One region of the Bacillus sp. 2175 genome, then DNA from elsewhere that is predicted to be linked to it. Evidence: riboswitches for the same ligand, from Rfam matches in the RefSeq annotation. Region 1 holds a riboswitch; the other holds the start of a gene.
What was found. Region 1 has a riboswitch for preQ1 ahead of queC (7-cyano-7-deazaguanine synthase QueC). Riboswitches for the same ligand answer to the same signal wherever they lie in the genome.
Positions count from the first base shown of each region.

Region 1 (6,990 bases):
TGCATCGTTTCCATCTGTATCATGTACAATTTGTTTAATGCCATTTATATTACCAGTCTCGGTGCCTACAACTTTTGCAAGCATGTCTAAAGCAGAAATTGCTTCACCAAGATGATGATCCAAATAATCTCTATATAAAAAGAGAACTGTATGAGCAGATAATTTGTTTTCCTGTTTCATTTTATATGTATGATACGAATAAAATGTAGCACCAATCCCTATTGTCGGTAGGATAACAAGCAATATATATATAATTATGCTTTGGAATTTGACTTTCAAATGTGGTACTCCTTCTTTTTTTATTATCATTATATATAAACTATGTTAAAATTGTCATGTTTTTATTCAAGAATGATTTTTAATATATTAGGGGAGAGGAAATGGATGAGTGAATGCTCATTCGGAATTCACATGAAGTATGAAGTGGTATTTTCTTTTTATTGCTGAGAATTTAAGTGAAGGGTTGAAAGTTGTATGACATCAAATAATGAACGAGAAGATATTTCTCAATCTTTAAAAGTATTTATTGCATTATCTCGTGTACATCGTTCTGTTATGGATACTACAAATAAATCTATACAAAGTAACGGGTTAAATCCAACTGAATTTGCTGTATTAGAACTGCTATATCATAAAGGCGGTCAACCACTCCAGCAAATTGGTGAGCGCATTTTAATAGCTAGTGGCAGCATTACATATGTTGTAGATAAGTTGGAGAAAAAGGGATTAGTAAAGAGAATCCCATGTCCGAATGACAGACGTGTTATTTACGCGCAATTAACTGAGTCTGGCGAGAACTTTATTGCTTCTATTTTTCCGGGGCATGAGAAAGTTATACATCAGTCTTTTGAAATGTTAACGAAAGATGAAAAAGATGAATTACTTGATTTATTAAAAAAAATTGGGAAGTATGAAAAATAATATGTTCCAAAGGAGCTTTGGATAAATAAATCCAAGGCTTTTTTATTTGTAATGAACTCATGGCAGTCACTGCCGAAATTTGTTGGAAATTAAGAGGGGATTCGAGAATACGTATTGAATTATAATAAAGGTATGTAATGGAGAGGAGGCTCGTTCATGTCATTTAAAGACTATGAATATAAACGCCCAAATATTGAAGAGTTAAAAGAGAAATTTACTGTTGCTTTAGAGAAGTTTGATAACGCAAAAACTGTAGAAGAACAAAAACAAGTCATTCATTCAATTAATGAGATTCGCAACGATTTTGGTACAATGGGAAACCTTTGTTACATTCGCCATTCTGTTGATACGACGGATACTTTTTATAAGGAGGAGCAGGATTTCTTTGATGAATTCTCTCCAGTTGTACAAGGATATGGTACAAAATATTATAAGGCACTCATTAATTCTCCATTTCGTGAAGAATTAGAGGCGTATTATGGAAAACAATTATTTGCTCTAGCAGAATGTGATTTAAAAACATATTCAGATGAAGTCGTGAAAGATTTACAATTAGAAAATAAATTATCATCGCAATATACACAGTTATTAGCATCTGCAAAAATTGACTTTGCTGGAGAAGAAAGAACGTTATCGCAACTGATTCCGTTTATGCAAGGAAAAGAAAGAAGCGAACGTAAAGCAGCAAGTGAAGCATACTACGGATTTTTAGCTGGAATTGAGGAAGAACTAGATCGTATTTATGATGAGCTTGTTAAAGTGAGAACGAAAATCGCAAAATCTTTAGGTTTCAAAAACTTTGTTGAACTTGGATATGCAAGAATGTACCGTACAGATTATAATGCGGAGATGGTGGCTAATTACCGTCAGCAAGTGCTAGATTATATCGTTCCCGTTACAACGGAATTAAGAAAGCGACAACAAGCACGTATCGGTGTAGAGAAGTTAGCTTATTACGACGAAAACTTTGAGTTTGCTACAGGTAACCCAACTCCAAAAGGAGATGCGGATTGGATTGTTGATCATGGAAAGACAATGTATAAAGAGTTATCGATTGAAACAGATGAATTTTTCAATTTCATGCTAGATAATGATTTATTAGATTTAGTTGCGAAAAAAGGAAAAGCTGGTGGCGGATATTGTACATATATTGAGAATTATAAAGCGCCATTTATTTTCTCAAACTTCAATGGAACATCTGGTGACATTGATGTATTAACACATGAAGCAGGTCATGCTTTCCAAGTATATGAAAGTCGTAAATTTGAAATTCCAGAATATAATTGGCCAACATATGAGGCATGTGAAATCCACTCTATGAGTATGGAATTCTTTACATGGCCATGGATGAAGCTATTCTTTGAAGAAGATGCAGATAAATATTACTTCTCTCACTTAAGTTCAGCACTTCTGTTTTTACCTTATGGTGTATCTGTTGATGAATATCAACATTATGTATATGAAAATCCTGAAGCATCACCTGAAGAGCGTAAGACAGCATGGCGTAACATAGAGAAGAAATATTTACCACATCGTGATTATGAGGATAATGATTATTTAGAGCGCGGTGGTTTTTGGCAACGTCAAGGGCATATTTATAGCTCACCGTTCTATTATATTGATTACACGCTTGCTCAAATTTGTGCGCTACAATTTTGGAAACGTGCAAGAGATAATAGACAAGAGGCTTGGGAAGATTATGTGAATCTGTGCCAACAAGGTGGAAGTAAATCGTTCTTAGAATTAGTAGAAGTTGCAAATTTAACATCACCATTTGCTGAAGGCTGTGTGAAAAGTGTTATTACAGAAATTGAAGCATGGTTACATGCGATTGACGACACAAAATTGTAAAAAACATGCGCTTTTTTTCACATGTTTAACATCGACATAATGGGAAAATGATGAGATAATAAAAGAAAATTCAGAATACTAAAGAGGTGTTTCTAATAAGGAGCACCTCTTTTCACAAACAAAAGGGGGGAACAAGTATGCTTCAATCTAATATGGATGTAAGTTTAGAAAGTTTAGTAAACTCATTACAGTCTACTCGAAGCACGCTATTATCAGAAATTGAAATGTTAAATGACACAGAAGTGAATGTAAAGCCACGCCGTGATAAATGGAGCATTATTCAAATTTTACACCACTTGCATTTAGTTGAACAATCTGTCACGTCTGCCCTTGTATATGCTTTACAAAAAAAGGAAAGAAACATGACTCCATTTAAAGACCTCCAACTTACGCTTGATCGCACACATAAACGAGAAGCTCCTCAGCAAATGCAACCAACAGAAACTTTAATGAAAAAACAGCAAGGAATTCAATTGCTAGAACATTCACGCCAAGAACTATTACACGCGCTTCATAGTGTTATAGATGAAAAAGATTTATTTGAAAATGGATTAAAGCATCCTGTTTTTAATGATCTGAATTTGTATCAATGGGTTCAATTTCTTGATTTGCATGAACAAAGACATCTTACGCAGTTAAAAGAGGCGAAACATGCAATTTTGCAACGCTAAAGTGGAAGAAGTGGGAAACCACTTCTTTTTTGATACGTGCATAGTTTTCTTTCTTATTTTGGAATACTACATGGAGAAAGAAAAGAAGGAGTTGAAAAAACATGTCTAAGAAGAAGCGAGAAGAAGAGCGCGCCTGGAAAGCACGTAAAGAAAATCAACAACCGCACGGAAAAGTGAAAGCTTTTGCTGAATTAGTTGAAGGAACAGAAAAAACGTGATGAGTATTTCATCACGTTTTTTGTATGAGTGGAAAAGTTAATAAAAAGGTTGTACCGATTCCTTTTTCACTTATAATATCAATTTTTCCATTCATAGCTTGAACAACACTGAATACGACCATCATTCCAAGTCCAGTACCTTTTTCTTTCGTTGAATAAAAAGGAGAGCCAAGACGTTTTACTTGTTCTGAATCCATACCGACTCCTGTATCTTTTATATATAACTGAATATGCTTATGATCAGGAACTAATGTGAAATAAAGATCACCGCCTTTTGGCATAGCCTCAATGCAATTTTTTAAAATATTTAATAAACATTGATTTAGTTTTTGCTTTTCACCAGCGATAAAAAAAGAAGTGCTTTGCTTTATATAATGAGTACGTACATTTGTTAAATTAGTAAGCGGTGTAATTAACGACAATGCATGTAGTAATTCTTCTTCTAACTGTAATGTTTGTTCTTTTTCAATGCTTGGTTTAGCAAAGGTTAAATAATCTGTAAGAACATGATTTGCTTGTTCGATGCCGTTAATGGCAATGTCGATATACAATTTTCGTTCCTGCTCAGTACAGGTATCTGATTGTAACAGTTGTAAAAAACCTTTCGTTGAAGTTAATGGATTGCGAATTTCATGAGAGATAGACGCTGCCATTTCACCAATTAAATGAAACTTTTCAGCATTTATAAGTTCGTTTTGGAGACGAACTTGAGTTTGTAATATGTGCAGTAAATATAAAATTAGAATCGTACCAAGCATTGAACATAACTCATACACAATAATATGCAGTATATAATCAGTCTTATTTGTAACCTTTGAAAGGAAGAAGGGTATCCAACTAAATCCGTATGTGAGACTGTAGATAATAGCAAGTGTTATTTTTATACGATTAGAAGTTTGATTAAAAAATTTATATGTTAATAGTAGAACAATAAATAGAAGAACAGAACCGATAAGAGATGGGAAAACACCTACCCCACCTAATAATAAGCGATATATGTTTAATACAACTAAGATAGAACCACCAGCAATAGGCCCTCCCGTTAATGTACCGACAATTAATACAATATGGCGCATATCAAATTGAAAACCATTATTTGTTTTTGCTGCAAATGTAATACAGAGTACGGTAGCAAGGCAACAGAGTACAATGAATATAGCTGAATTTAATTTAGGAGAGCGTTTCCCTTTTTGATTCCAAAATAAATGATATACGAGCATTGTAATCAGGATGAATAATATATTTAAAAAGAGATAAATAATAAAGGATTTCAGTGGGATGCCTCCTCTCTTCTTAGATTAAATTAATCATACTATAAAATGAAAGAAATGAAATAATAAATAGCGGAAAAATCAGAAATTTTTACGCTAGTATACAATATGTTACAATAAGCTGTGTCAATGAAAGAAGAAATTCCGTGCATCGCGCGGGAGAGGTTCGCGAACTCCCTCTATAAAAAACTATGGAAACAACAATATCCTTAGGTATTGTTTTGTTTTTTTATTGTGACAGTTCAAGAACGTTCTTTCTTCTTATTTATAGTAGAGAAGGAGAATGAGTGAAATGAAAAAAGAAAAAGCAGTTGTTGTTTTTAGTGGAGGACAAGATAGTACGACATGTTTATTTTGGGCAATAGAGCAGTTTGCAGAGGTAGAAGCTGTAACGTTTAATTACAATCAACGTCATAAGCTAGAAATTGATTGTGCAGCGGAAATTGCAAAAGAACTAGGAATAAAGCATACGGTACTAGATATGAGTCTATTAAATCAACTTGCTCCAAATGCGTTAACCAGAACGGATATGGAGATTACACATGAAGAAGGTGAATTGCCATCGACATTTGTAGATGGACGAAATTTACTCTTCTTATCATTTGCTGCTGTATTAGCAAAACAAGTTGGAGCACGTCATATTGTAACGGGTGTATGTGAAACTGATTTCAGTGGTTATCCAGACTGCCGTGACGTGTTTGTGAAATCGTTAAATGTTACTTTAAATTTATCTATGGATTACCCGTTTGTCATTCACACGCCACTTATGTGGATTGATAAGGCTGAAACATGGAAATTATCAGATGAACTTGGAGCATTTGAGTTTGTTCGAGAAAAAACATTAACATGTTATAACGGAATCATTGGTGATGGTTGCGGTGAATGTCCAGCATGTCAACTTCGTAAAGCAGGATTAGATACGTACCTACAAGAACGCGAAGGAGCGAATAACTAATGGATAACTTTTTTGGATTTCGCATCGTAGAGAATTTGCAAAAAATGGACAAGGATATTCAGCGTAAACAACTCAAATACCATAATAAAAGAGTAATGGTCAGCAAGGAATTTACATTTGATGCAGCACACCATTTACACTGTTATGAAGGGAAATGTAAAAACTTACACGGTCACACATATAAAGTTGTATTTGGAATTAGTGGATATGTAAATGAAATAGGTCTTGCAATTGACTTTGGAGATATAAAAGAAATTTGGAAAAATGAAATCGAAATTTATCTAGATCATCGTTATTTAAACGAAACGTTACCTGCAATGAATACGACTGCTGAAAATATGGTCGTTTGGATTTATGAAAAGATGGCAGAAGCACTAACAAAAGAGAATCGAGTGAACGAATATAAAGGAGCTCGCGTTGAATTTGTTCGTCTATTTGAGACGCCGACTAGTTATGCGGAAGTAAGACGGGAGTGGATGCTTGATGAGTAAAATCCCTGTCTTAGAAATATTCGGTCCGACTATTCAAGGTGAAGGAATGGTTGTAGGGCAAAAAACAATGTTTATTCGTACAGCTGGTTGTGATTATAGCTGTGCTTGGTGTGATTCTGCTTTTACGTGGGATGGATCAGCTAAAGATCAAATTAGACAGATGACACCAGAAGATATTTGGGATGAGCTTGTTGCAATTGGAGGAGAAAATTTTTCTCATGTTACGATTTCAGGTGGAAATCCGGCATTGCTGAAAAATATTGAGTTTCTTCTTTCTATATTAAAAGAAAATGGAATGCGAACGGCAATTGAAACGCAAGGGAGTAAATGGCAAGATTGGTTACTTCAAATTGATGAGGTAACAATTTCTCCAAAACCACCAAGTTCAACGATGAAAACAGATTTTCATAAGTTAGATGCTATTATTGAGAAACTAGCAGGAAAAGATATTAGTTTAAAAGTAGTAGTATTCGATGATCATGATTTTGAATATGCAGTTAAGATGCACGAACGTTATCCAAAGGTACCATTTTTCTTACAAGTAGGAAACGATGATACAAAAACAGTGGATGATGCGATGCTTATAAAAAATTTATTAGATAAGTATGAATG
Region 1 is NZ_CM173819.1:1,133,675-1,140,664, forward strand. Features, by position in the region: gene ACXKY9_RS06120 (DUF3149 domain-containing protein) at 1-279, opposite strand, end outside; gene ACXKY9_RS06125 (MarR family winged helix-turn-helix transcriptional regulator) at 475-921, shown strand; gene ACXKY9_RS06130 (M3 family oligoendopeptidase) at 1,078-2,772, shown strand; gene ACXKY9_RS06135 (DinB family protein) at 2,910-3,443, shown strand; gene ACXKY9_RS06140 (DUF6254 family protein) at 3,545-3,661, shown strand; gene kinB (sporulation sensor histidine kinase KinB) at 3,673-4,881, opposite strand; PreQ1 riboswitch class I at 5,088-5,131, shown strand; gene queC (7-cyano-7-deazaguanine synthase QueC) at 5,225-5,887, shown strand; gene queD (6-carboxytetrahydropterin synthase QueD) at 5,887-6,378, shown strand; gene queE (7-carboxy-7-deazaguanine synthase QueE) at 6,371-6,990, shown strand, end outside.

Region 2 (6,990 bases), 250 kb from region 1:
TTTTTTATGTACTGCAGTGCTTCATCTAAAAGAGGTGCAAATATTTTATTTTTTGCGTATTCTTTTTCAACAGCCCGTTCGACAAGCTGGGAATCTGTACGAAAAGAGACAGTGCTATAATTATGCTCGATGCAATATTTTAATGCTAGAAGTAAAGCGCGGTATTCTGCTTCATGATTGGACATTGTTCCAAGTGGTACTGATAATTGTACAGGCGGCTGAACGCCTTTAATAAACACTCCTGCACCAGAAGGACCAGGATTTCCTTTTGATGCACCATCAATATATACTTCAATCAAAATGAGAAACCTCCAAATTATAAGATTATCCCCTACTTAAATATTTTTTTGAAGTAGGGGATAGGGTAGTTATCCGATTGTGATGCTGTAACGACATGTAAATGTTTCATTCGCTTGTAAAGATTGAATTCCCTTTTTGTCCTTGAAATCTTTTGCTGGATTTACTTCATCAGCGATTCCATACCAAGGTTCAATACATAAGAAAGGTGCGTTATCCCCTGGTGTCCATACGCCGACAAATGGAAATCCATCAAATTCTACTTTTACAAATTTATTATGTTTATGAGAACGAATCGAAATTTCATTCGTATTCATATGTTCAAAAATAAGTGCATCATTTTTGAATAAATCGTATGTAAGTGGCAATTCAGTCGTATTTTCAGCGATTAATTGCTTTTTGTTTGAAAGATAAGGCCCTTCTAATACGCTTGTTTCTAAGCGTTCCGAACCATTAAACGATAAGTGATAATCTGTAAATGATTCACCGTCCAATAAAGGGAAGTTGAATCCAGGATGTGCTCCGATTGAGAAGAACATTTCTTTAGAAGTAGGATTGTTTACTTCATATGTTACATGAACACTTTGTCCATCTAGCTCATAAGAAACGAGTAATTCGAATTCGTATGGGTATTTTTTTAATGTTTCTTCATTACTAGTAACGATATAAGTGATCTTTGTTTCGCTTTGTTCTTTCACAGAGAAAGTAAGATCACGAGCGAAACCGTGTTGTGTTAATGAATATGGTTTACCGTCTACGTAGTATGTATTATCTACTAATCGACCGACAATTGGGAACAAAATTGGTGCACGGCGTCCCCAATAAGTAGAATCACCTTGCCATAAATATTCTATGTTGTCTTCTTTTAAGCGAACGCTCTGTAATTCTGCACCTTTGTCAGAAATGGAAACGATCACTTTTTCATTTTGAATTGTTGCTGTCATGAAGTGAAACCTCCTAAATCTTTCATATGTTTCATTATACGTTGTCTAAAAGGAAAAAGGTAGTTTATGATAGGAAATCTATTGACGAAAGAGGGGCTACCACGTAAAATATAATCTTGTTGCTAAAAAAAAGAATAACGTGGTTCGAAACCATCCCACGTAAAAAAACTAAGGAGATTTTGTCATGAATATTAGAACATTAGTCGGTAATGGTATTTTAGCGGCATTATATATTGCTGTTTCTATGCTTATTCAGCCATTTGGCTTTACAAATGTACAGTTTCGTATTTCAGAGATGTTTAATCATCTCGTTGTATTTAACAAGAAAGCAATTTACGGAATTGTATTAGGTGTATTTTTAACGAATCTCTTTTTCTCACCTATGATCGCTTATGATTTAGTATTTGGAGTAGGCCAATCTATTCTTGCGTTAGTTGCAACGATTATTTCTATGCGATTTATTAAAGGTGTTTGGGCTCGTATGATTTTTAATACAGTTATCTTTACGATTACAATGTTTATGATTGCAATTGAACTTCATCTTGCATTGGGTTTACCATTTATGTTGTCTTGGTTAACATGTGCAATCGGTGAATTTGTTGTCATGGCGATTGGTATGCCTGTAATGTACTGGATTAATAAGCGAGTACAATTTGAAAGATTTATGTAATAGATGAAAGAGCTATTCCTATAGGGATAGCTCTTTTTGCATGTGATAATATTGAATATAATTCTTTGACTCTTGATAAAATATAATAAAATAAAGTGAGGCTTTTATTAGCTGGCTACATATAAGAAGTCTTACATAAGGGGAATGTAGTATGAAATATAAAATTCATTGGTTGTATAAAACGAAGCGCGGATTGCAGACGGAATTAACAACAGAGTATATGAACATAGAAGAAATACTTCAATTTGCAGAGGATTTTGAGAAAACAGGAAGAGTAAAAGAATTTTCATTTTATGATGAAATGGACGCAGAATGGTCATTAAAAGAGATGAAAAAGTTAAGTAAGCAAGTAGAGGAAGAGCCCCAAGAAATACTCGTTTATTTTGATGGGGGGTATGATGTGCAAACGAAAGAAGCTGGCGTTGGTATATGTGTGTATTATAAAAAAGGAAATACAAACTACCGCATTCGCCGCAATGCATATATAGAAGGTATAGATGATAATAATGAAGCGGAGTATGCATCACTATTATACGGTATGAATATACTCGAGGAATTAGGGATTAAATATGAAGCAGTTACACTTCGCGGCGATTCTCAAGTTGTATTGCAGCAATTAGCCGGAGAATGGCCTTGTTATGATGAGCATTTAAACCATTATTTAGATCAAATTGAACAAAAGGCGAAGCAAATGAAATTAAAACTTGTATGTGAACCGATATCTAGAAAACAAAATAAAGAAGCACATCAATTAGCAACGCAAGCATTAGAAGGGACAGTCATTGATAGTCATAAAGAAATAACCGAATAGAGAGGTGCAAAGGTGGATAAAAAGCAACTCATTACAGAGGTAAATGACTTATTAGAAACATACTGTGAAGGATGTTTCTTGCGAGAACATAATCGAAAGACAAATAGTAAGTATTATGCTCATTCATTTTGTATAAGACAATGTACAGTTGGAGAAACATTGAAAAAGTATGGAGAACAGTTGTCATAAAAAAACATCCAGAGAAAATTCTCTGGATGTTTTTTAGTGCTTTGCTTCGTTTAATTGCTGCTCGCATTTGCTTAGTTTCTTTTCCTCGTTCATTAAAAATGGTTCATCTAAATCTACTGCAACAGATTTCATAATTTCAAGCTGTGAGCGAGCTGCTTCTACTGCAGTAGTGGCATGCTCTAATGTGTCTGGATCCATTGAAATTGTTGCAGAACCTACCATCTTTTGTGCTGTTTCTACACGGAATTTTACTTCTTCAAAATCATTTACTTCTGATCCCATTGTTACTGCCTCCTTTGTATATTGCGCATTTCACATAGTTTTTGCTCTGTAAAACGGAAATATACAAAGGAATAATAAAGGAGGTTACCAAGTAAGGTAACCTCCTGTTATATGTTGGATTAAAGTTTTACTACGTTAGCAGCTTGAGGTCCACGGTTACCTTCAGTAATGTCGAAAGATACTTCTTGACCTTCTTCTAAAGCTTTGTAGCCATCTCCTTGAATAGCAGAGAAATGTACGAATACATCGTCAGCGCCTTCCATTTCGATAAATCCAAAACCTTTTTCGTTGTTAAACCATTTTACTTTTCCTTGCATGTTATAATTCCTCCTAAAAGCGTTTACTATTTTCATTTAGTGAAATTCATTTGAAAAATAATATAAACTAAAAATGCTATATTCTTGAATATTCTGCTAAATGATTAATTTAAATATACACGAATTGGGAGAATTTAGTCAAGTAAGCGATTTTATTTTTTGTATTTTTAAATAATTTTTCAGTCGAATTTTTAAATAGGTATAGGACAGGCCGAGTATGTAATATTCTTAATTGAATGCTATACATAATGAGGTGAAAGAATGAATAAGTCTTACTTATTAGATAATGAAGAAATGAGAACGAGAACCGACATACCGGATTGGGTTGCAAAAGAATTTGAGATTTTTTCAAGTGTCGTGTTAGAACCAACTTTTCCATGTTATTTCGGTTTAACAGCTTTGAAAAAGAATGAACTTCGCTATTCATTTCTTTCTCATAATGATTGGAGTCATTTGCCACATACAATGTTATCTTTTTTAGAGTTAATGAAAGAGAGGCCGATTGTAAGAAGGGGCTTTTTCCTTTTTGTAGAACCGGAATGTGAAGAACAATCACTCGAATATTACCGTGATTCCTTTTGGAAAGTGCTACAGTATTTACATGAAAACGATAATCAAGCATGGCCAAAGCAAATTCCTGAAGATCCAGATCATTATTTATGGGAATTTTCATTTGGTGGTGAGCCAATATTTGCATTTGGAAATGCGCCAGCTTATAAACAACGAAAAACTAGACATTTAGGGAATTCTCTCGTTATTGGGTTTCAGCCACGCACTATTTTTGATGGATTAGAGGGAGATCGTCCTAAAGGAGCATATTCAAGACAAATGGTCCGTGAGCGAGTTGAAAAGTGGGATCAATTGCCGAAACATCCTAACATTAGTCATTACGGTGACCCAGAGCATCGTGAATGGAAACAATATTTCATAGGAGACGATGTAGAGCTAATAAAAGGGAAATGTCCTTTTCTTCATAGGATAGAAAAATAAGAGCCATCATCTGGATGGCTCTTTTGTATATTTTGGATAAAAAAGGGTATTTTATTACGAAAGCTAGTCTATTTTTTCAAATTATATCATTAACTAGTAATAAAGAGAGTAGAAAGGATAGAGCGATGTTTGGAGCAATTATACAGCAAATCGTATTAGGTATATCATTAGCTGCGCCAGTAGGGCCGATTAATATTGAAATGTTAAAACGAGGAATTGAACGTGGTTTTTGGCACGCTTGGGTTGTTGGAATTGGTGGAATGACTGCAGATGTTTTATTTATGCTTCTCATTTATTTCGGTTTATCTTCTGTGTTTATGTATACATATGTACAAGCCTTCATGTATTGCACGGGTTTTTTCTTGTTATTTTATTTAGGATTTCAAAGTGTAAAACAAGGAATTTTCGAATCGAATATGGAATATAAAAAAGAAGAGGTAGGTGGCCTTAAGCAATCGTTTATGGCAGGATTTTTAATTGCGATATCCAATCCATTAAATCTTGTTTTTTGGTTTGGTATATACGGAAGTACACTTAGCTCATTACTTACGAAGGTAACGAAACAAGAAGCTTTTTTGTACAGTCTTTGCATTATTGTTGGTATTATTTTATGGAATTTAAATATTGCTTTTTCTGTACATTTTGGAAGAACTTTATTAAAACCAAAAGCGCTTGGCTACATAACAGCCGGAGCAGGTATTATTTTAGTAGGTTACTCTATACATTTTGCATACAAAGCTTTACAGTTGTTCACATAAGATTGAAGGGGAGATTTTTATGTATCGAACCACTATTGACGGAAAAGAAATTATAATTACGTTAGCGCCAAAAATCCGAAAAGAAATTACTGATAGAAATCCACTATATGAAGCGGTATTTCATAATGCTGCAAGATTGTTACAAACAAAGCAACCGACGTTTGCAGTAAATCATGAAATATTTGGGCTCATTATTGGAGAAGTGCAAAGAGGAGAAGTAACAGTGTTTGCAGTGGAACATATTATTCCGAAGCAAAATATATTTGGATCAAACAATTTTTTCTCGGCAATAGAACAGCAGGCAAATTTGTAAAGTGAATAGAATAAGAATAGAAAAGAAATAGTCGTAACGATATGTTGCGGCTGTTTTTTTGAAAAAGGGGGAAACAAGATGAAGAAAGTGGGGAAAGAGTTCTTTTTACAACATGATATTGTTATTATGTATAGCATTCTATTTATTTGCATTATTATTTTAAAAATGCAATTTTTTACGTGGTTTGGCATGTTAGCATGTATGTTTGGGATTGTTTTCTATACACTTAATGAATATATGACACATCGTTTTTTATTCCATATAAAGCCACCTAAAAACACATTTCTATTAAAAATGTTAAGAAGATTGCATTATGATCACCACGTATATCCAGATGATTTAAAACTTTTGTTTTTACCTGTATGGTTTAGTATACCTAGTTTTACTATATATTTACTTATAGCATATGGTATTACAAAAAGTGTTACTATTGCACTTTCATTTGGAATCGGAATGATTATTATGCTGCTCGTTTACGAATGGAAACATTATATTGCTCATAGACCGATTCGTCCCGTCACTAAGTTTGGAAGATGGCTAAAAAAACAACATATATTACATCATTATAAAAACGAAAAGTTTTGGTTTGGTGTTTCAAATCCAGTATTCGATTTTATATTTGGAACACTTAAAGATGGAAAAGATGTTGAGTTAAGCGAAACGGCTCGTAATTTAGAAAAGGAAAAAAAGACAAAAGTAGTGCGTTAAGCACTGCTTTTGTCTTAATGAGGATAAATAAGTAAGGTGTCACTTTATTTTGAAAAAGTATATTAAAAATTTAGGGGAAATTGCCGAAAAATGTCTATCAAAAAATCTTTGCATGAATGCATGGATTGTCTAAAATGAATATAAGTTTCTGAATATTTATAAAATTTAGTCTTTAGGTATGCAAGGGGGAAGTGTATTTTAAGTAAGAGAGGGGATCGGTTAATGAAACGAGACGATACGTCAGCACGTAAGTTGCAAAATGAGGTGAATTATACAGAGGTCGTTCAGTCGGAAGAATTTCAATTGTTATTAAATACGAAAAAGAAGTTTATCATTCCAATGAGTATTTTCTTTTTTAGTTTTTTTATCGCATTACCTATTCTAACATCGTATTCAAAGGTGCTTAATACACCTGCATTTGGAGACGTTACATGGGCGTGGGTATTTGCTTTTTCCCAATTTATTATGACATGGGCACTATGTATGATTTATAGCAAAAAAGCAGAATCATTTGATGAAATCTCCCGAAAAATTTTGCAAGATATGCAAAAAGGGAGGGGCTGAACTTGAATACTACTGCATTTGCACTATTTTTAATTATTGTTCTTGGTACGCTCGTCATAACCTATTTTGCATCGAAAAAAACGAAAAATGCGAGTGAATTTTATACGGCTGGAGGGGGATTAACTGGTTGGCAAAATGGTTTGGCCA
Region 2 is NZ_CM173819.1:1,378,958-1,385,947, forward strand. Features, by position in the region: gene ACXKY9_RS07445 (reverse transcriptase-like protein) at 1-299, opposite strand, end outside; gene ACXKY9_RS07450 (aldose 1-epimerase family protein) at 369-1,241, opposite strand; PreQ1 riboswitch class I at 1,375-1,419, shown strand; gene ACXKY9_RS07455 (QueT transporter family protein) at 1,426-1,911, shown strand; gene ACXKY9_RS07460 (ribonuclease H family protein) at 2,063-2,722, shown strand; gene ACXKY9_RS07465 (zinc-finger domain-containing protein) at 2,735-2,911, shown strand; gene ACXKY9_RS07470 (DUF2564 family protein) at 2,945-3,193, opposite strand; gene cspB (cold shock-like protein CspB) at 3,313-3,510, opposite strand; gene ACXKY9_RS07480 (YqcI/YcgG family protein) at 3,772-4,500, shown strand; gene ACXKY9_RS07485 (LysE family transporter) at 4,515-5,258, shown strand; gene ACXKY9_RS07490 (hypothetical protein) at 5,278-5,571, shown strand; gene ACXKY9_RS07495 (sterol desaturase family protein) at 5,650-6,279, shown strand; gene ACXKY9_RS07500 (DUF485 domain-containing protein) at 6,502-6,843, shown strand; gene ACXKY9_RS07505 (solute symporter family protein) at 6,846-6,990, shown strand, end outside.
Region 2: another riboswitch for preQ1. It lies ahead of ACXKY9_RS07455 (QueT transporter family protein); the one in region 1 lies ahead of queC (7-cyano-7-deazaguanine synthase QueC).